DNA from 2 places in the Chryseobacterium sp. B21-037 genome. Region 1 is predicted to be linked to the other one. Evidence: riboswitches for the same ligand, from Rfam matches in the RefSeq annotation. Region 1 holds a riboswitch; the other holds the start of a gene.
What was found. A riboswitch is a leader RNA that binds a small molecule or an ion and turns the genes downstream of it on or off. The one in region 1 is predicted to bind cobalamin.
Positions count from the first base shown of each region.

Region 2: another riboswitch for cobalamin. It lies ahead of MTQ00_RS09675 (acyl-CoA thioesterase); the one in region 1 lies ahead of MTQ00_RS10195 (TonB-dependent receptor plug domain-containing protein).

Region 1 is NZ_JALGCB010000001.1:2,334,376-2,337,537, reverse strand. It holds gene MTQ00_RS10195 (TonB-dependent receptor plug domain-containing protein) at 1-1,385, opposite strand, end outside; cobalamin riboswitch at 1,419-1,594, opposite strand; gene MTQ00_RS10190 (cytidine deaminase) at 1,700-2,182, opposite strand; gene namA (NADPH dehydrogenase NamA) at 2,290-3,162, shown strand, end outside.
Region 2 is NZ_JALGCB010000001.1:2,209,109-2,212,270, forward strand. It holds gene MTQ00_RS09665 (endonuclease MutS2) at 1-543, shown strand, start outside; gene MTQ00_RS09670 (hypothetical protein) at 779-1,579, shown strand; cobalamin riboswitch at 1,635-1,812, shown strand; gene MTQ00_RS09675 (acyl-CoA thioesterase) at 1,926-2,309, shown strand; gene MTQ00_RS09680 (HD domain-containing protein) at 2,346-2,936, opposite strand; gene MTQ00_RS09685 (FG-GAP repeat protein) at 2,942-3,162, opposite strand, start outside.

The DNA.
Region 1 (3,162 bases):
ACTATATTATCCGATATATAAAGATAATACGGACTTAATGCAAGTTTAATATTACCCCATTTAAACTCATGGTCCATATCCATCTGGTAAGACCTTTCCGGTTTTAGGTTTGGATTTCCTCCGGGATTCCAATACAGATCATTGAATGTTGGAAATCTGAAATTTCTGGATACATTTACTCCAAGATTATACCATTGTACCGGACTCCATTTTCCCGAGAATGAGTAAAGCAATGGCGAACTTATATTCTCTACAAAATCCTTTTTAACACCAGCTTCAAAACGCAGATCTTTCGTCGGAAAATATCGTATTAACCCCGCTAAAGAGCCTACATTTCTACTTACATTACCAATTCCTTCAGTTTTTACACCTTGGAGATCAGGCTGATACCCCTCACCTTTGTTTACCTGGAATTCGGTGATGATGTTGACATTAAGTTCAGGTACGATGAAATAATTAAAATCATTTTTAAAGATATAATTTTTCCCTGTTGAACCACTGGTCTTCGGAGCATTGTAATTGCCAAAATATTGGAAATTTTCTTCTGTGTAAGCAGCTTTTAAGCTATTTGAAAATTTATTTTTAGTAATATCCCAGGAAAGTAAGCTTCTGGTGCTTTGTGTCTCGTATTTTGTACGGTTGCCATTCTCTACAAAAATCGGATAATTCTGTGTCGAGTCAAAAAACTGACTTTGCCATGAGATCGTCTGATGTCTCGCAATTTTATAGGAGATTCCAACATTAAAGGTACTGTTAAAGTATTTGCCGTTTCTATTAATATAGTTTTTTTCTTCGACTTTATAATCATTCTGACTGATCGAATGATTTCCTGAGACTTTAAAACTCAGCTTTTCATTGCTGTAGGAGGCCGTTCCGAAATTATTAAAAGTACCAAATGATCCACCCTCAGAATACAGGGAGGCTTTAAAACTTTTATTGAAACCCAGATTATTATTGAGATGTATACTCCCGCCGATTGCACCACTCCCGTATATTACACTTCCGCCACCGGCTTTCACTCCGATCTCATCATATCCGAAAAGAGGAATATTATTAATGTCTCCCTGACCAAGAAATATCGAATTGATATTGATTCCATTCCAAACAAAGGCTGTCTGTGGAGCAGAGGTTCCTCTGAACGAAGGCGAAGAAACTGCACCTCGTCCGTTTTCCTTGATATAAATACTGGATTGGAAACGTAAAAGTTCTGAAAGATTCGTGGAATTCTTTTCAGCATCCTGAGGAGTAATTGGAGTAACCTTATGAAAAAGTTTTACCTTGTTCATCTGGTTGTCAAAAATATAAACGGTATCGATTGCTTTCTCTTGTCCCAGACAAAGAAAATAAGCAGATAACGATAAAAGCAGTACTAAGGTTTTTTTCATACTATTTTACTTTTCCACCGAAAGCAATATATTTTTGATATTATCATTTTGGCAGGTCTCCTGACTTTCGCATTTCTATACCTTCCCGTTTTCACAGTGGTTTCTTATAGAAATTTTAATTGCGATCTACAGTTGCGGGGACAGTCTGGGATTTTCACCCAATTCCCTATTATTTCAATAGCTTGAAAACCAAAATTTTTGCAAAGATAAGTTTTTAAAAAGAAATCTCAGTCGTATCTGTTAATTTGTAATCAAAACAATGGTCTGCAGAAAAAATAACGATTCCCAGAACCTCAGAATTGAGAGTTTCACGATTACAAGAACGTCGAGTCAAAGTAAAATGGCAATAGATCTTTAATCGAATTTACCTTAACGATTTCGTCATTCATACTGGAAAAATAAAGATCAATATTTTCTTTTTGTTTTGTTTCGTATTCAATAAGACTTTGTCTGCAGGCGCCACACGGGGGAATCGGTGGTGTTTTTTCAGAAGATTCTTTAGGGCCTCCTACGATAAAAATCTTTTTGATCTTTTCCTCAGGGAAATTTGCACCTATCCAGAATAGAGCTGTTCTTTCAGCACAAAGTCCGGATGGAAAAGCTGCATTTTCCTGATTGTTACCGGAAAATATTTCTCCGTTTTCAAGTAATACGGAGCACCCGACCAAAAATTGGGAATAAGGGGCATAAGCATTTTCGCGGGCTTGTTTTGCTCTTTCGAAAAGTTTTTTTTCTATATCGTTCAGTTCAGAGCTATTTTTAAAATATTCGTAGCCGATCTGTATATCTTTTTTCATATATTTATTGGAGCCTAAAAAGGGGAGGTAAAATTAGTTCTTTTTAATCACGTGGGCAACCCGGGATTATTTCCTCTTCATTAGTAAAATTCAAAAATTAATAGACAATGTTATATACTCCGATACAATTCAGAAATATTAAACTCTCTAACCGATGGGTTATGTCACCTATGTGTATGTATTCAAGTGAAAACGGAATGGCTAATGACTTTCATTTCGTACATTACGGAAGCAGATCACAAGGTGGTACCGGACTGATAATGATTGAAGCAACGGGTGTTGAACCCCGGGGAAGGATCACTAATAAATGTATGGGAATATGGAATGACGAACAGGCTGAAAAACTTCAGCAGATTGTCAACTTTGTCCACTCCAATTCTGAGAGTAAAATCGGAATCCAGCTGGCACATGCCGGAAGAAAAGGCTCTACCTGGAATAATATTCAAATTCCAGTGGAAGAGGGGTGGGAAACCCTGGCACCTAGCCCGATTCCTTATCATCCTACAGAAAGAATTCCACACGCTCTGACGCTGGAAGAAATCAAAACTCAGGTTCAGAATTTTAAAGAAGCTGCAAGAAGAGCTGTGAAAGCAGGATTTGATATTATAGAGATCCATGGGGCACATGGATATTTAGTTCATCAGTTTTTATCTCCGCTTTCGAATATACGAACAGATGAATATGGAGGCAGCTTCGAAAACAGAATACGATTTTTAATAGAAATAGTAGATGCGGTAAACGAGGAACTGAATGATAATACTGCATTGTTTGTGAGAATCTCAGGAACAGAATATGCTGAAAATGGATGGGATATCGAAAGCAGTGTAGAGCTTGCAAAAATACTGAAGCAGCATAAGGTGGATTTAGTGGACGTTTCAAGTGGTGGGAATATTCATGGAGCAAAGATTGCTGTCTTTGACGGTTATCAGGTCCCTTTATCATCACAGGTAAAAAATAAAGCTGAAGTGAAGACGGGAGCA
Region 2 (3,162 bases), 130 kb from region 1:
TTTGAAGTTGAAAAGCTTAAAACAGATCTGGCTGAAAGAAAGGAATCGGTAGAAGATAAACGGGATAACCTTCAAAAGCTGAATGAACAACTTCAGCAAAAATTATTCAATTTTCAAAAGCTGTATGAAGAAGAACATCGGAAGCTTCAGTTCGGGAACAAAATCGAATCTTTTATCGAAAGCTACGTTAAGGGAAAATCCAGGAAGGATGTGGTAAAAGATTTCGTGAAGATTTTAGAACAGGAAAAATTCAGAAAAATAGGTGCTGATAAAGATGAAACCAAACGTCTTCAGATTGTAAAAAGAAAGATCACCCAGCAGCTGAAAAAAGAAGAGGTTATTGAAAAAATCGCAGAAACCAACGAAAAAATAGAGGAAAAACGCAAAACCGATCGTGAGATCTGGATGAAAGTGGGACAACGGGTGCGTATTACAGGAAGTACCAGTGTCGGCACGATTGAAAAAATTTCAAGAAATAAAGTGATTGTCAATTATGGAACCTTTAAAACAACCATTGATGCCGATGAGCTTGAAAGAATTTAAAAATTGATTTAATAATAAATGAGAGTGCTTTTAGCACTCTCTTATTCTTTACTCTTTACTCTTTACTCTTCCTTCTTCCCAAAAATTTCGCCTTACCGAATTTCTATCCTCCTCCAACCTAACAGAATAAATTCCTTTTGTAAAACTTTCTTTAGCAAATAAAGAAGATTTAGGAAGCTATAATTATGTTCCGAAATGCTTTTAATTTATATATTTGAAGTATCAAAAATTTTTCATGATGATTTCCGTAAACAAAGCATTCTATTTATCTGCCTTCAGTTTATTTTCATTAGCCTTCCTAAAAGGGCAGCAAAAAATTCCTTTTGGAGTTGTAAAAGCAGAAGAAGGCTATGCCAATGTACGGGTGGCAAAGGATAATTACAGAAAAATTGTAGACAAAATCAGAATGCGTAAAGGGGATGTTTTTCTTTATGTAAAACCGGCTCCCGGAGAAACAGAATGGCTATGGATCAAATATCCCGATAAGCAGGATACTGAAAAGCCTTTTGTGAGATATGAAAATCTTGATAAGGAAGGTATGGTGAATAAAGACCGTGTAGCCTTTATTGATCAGTTGCCTCAATACACACCTTCCAAATCCAAAAACGGAAGATCCCTCATTTTCACAGATAATAACAACCCCAAAATACCTACCGCTCAAAGGAGTAAAGTAATCATCGATATTTATCCTTCTAATGCCAGCTACCGTAAACAGGAAAAAGATACGGATGGAACGATATTAACCATTGATAAAGTTAAACCCTGGGGAATAAGCAAAGAACTTCCGGAAGGGATGACCGAAATCAAATCGATCCGGGTACAGCAGGTGGGGCGTGGCTCTGTCTTTGTGAGAGAAGCCATCAAAAATATGTTCCAGCCTACTATGGATTTCAATAACATCAGTGTAGCTGCTATTGATAATGATAATATTTTCCTTTATATGGTGAACGGATCAGGTGAAAACAGGTATACCACACTCTGGACAATCAAACAGGGCCGGGTGGCTCATCAGATTATTTTTAAAAATCCGGAATAATTCACCTTACTTCTCTGTATTATCCTTATTTTTGCACCTGAAAAAGTCTTACCACTTATTCATCACAGGAATGGGTTCTGCCTAACGCAGATTAAAAGGGAATCGTGTGAAAATCACGAGCTGTCGCGCAACTGTAAGTAACAAAAGTCTTTATGTAGGATCCACTGTGCCATGCATGGGAAGGGATTAAAGATGTTACAAGTCAGGAGACCTGCCTTTTCTTTGAACAAGAAACTTTCGCGGCCTGAAGTTTATTGATCTGATGGATGTTTTCAGGAATATACTAATTCCTAGATTATTCTGTTTATTTCAATAATTTCATCCCGCTTTAATTTAATAATGAAATATGACTACAGAAGAAAGAATTCAAGCATCTGAAACCAGAATCTTTAAAGCGGTTTTCCCCAACACAACCAATCATTACGATACCCTTTTTGGTGGTACAGCGATGCAATTGATGGATGAAGTGGCATTTATTACCGCTACCCGCTTTGCAAGAAAACGAGTGGTAACTGTAAGCAGCGACAAAATTGATTTTAAAAAGCCTATTCCTGCAGGAACTATTGTAGAATTGATAGGAACAGTTTCCCATGTCGGGACTACCAGTATGAAGGTAAACGTAGAAATTTATACAGAACAGATGTATTCGTATGAAAGAGAAAGAGCTATTGTTGGAGATTTCACTTTCGTAGCTATAGACGAATTTAAAAAGCCTGTACAGATACTATAATCAGAAAAAAACGCAAGCCTTCGGCTTGCGTTTTATTTATCTTAAAACTTTTTCTGTTTCTAAACTTTTACTAAGTAAAAACTGGAATGCTTCTCCCATTTCATCAGAAGCCCGGCTGATGGCATTTTCCAGCATATTCCTGATCTGGCTTTCTGTTACCTTAGCTTCTGTCCAGCTTTTTCCTGAAGTATGCGAATTCAGGATAAACGGCATGATCCTGTCTATTGCACAGGCAAAAATAGCATCAGGGGTCTGTTCTTCTTCAAATTCCAGCCACAAATTAAAGAATTCCGAACGCAAAGGTTCATCAAGAATCCCGAAAATTTTCTGGGCAGACAATTTTTCTCTTTCAAATTTGCCCACCATGGCTTTTTCGTCAAATAAAAATGTATCTCCAGCTTCTATTTCTACCAGATCGTGGATAGAAAGCATCCGTATCACCCTTAACAGATCGATATCAGCCCTGTTTTTAGCATAGGGGAAAAGTACCTGTGCTAAAATAATGATCTGCCATGAGTGTTCAGCAGTATTTTCTCTTCTTGAATCATCGGCATTATAATTCCTTCTCTGTACATTTTTTAATGCATCTACAGCAAGAATAAAATCAATTTCCTTTTGTATTTTCATGTTTCCTATTCTTTATAATATTCTTTGATTGGATATCTCTTTGTTTTTATGATCCATTTATTTTTAATCTTTTCGCGTCGGGTTACTTTTACAGATTCATCATTCATGGCATCTTCTTCCAGTTCAAAGACCTTATCAAGTCCTTTTCCGGGCAGCACTCTGTATTCTGTGGTTAAATGCCAGCAACAACCGGATTTAGAAAATGTTATGAGTCTTTTCCTTTTTG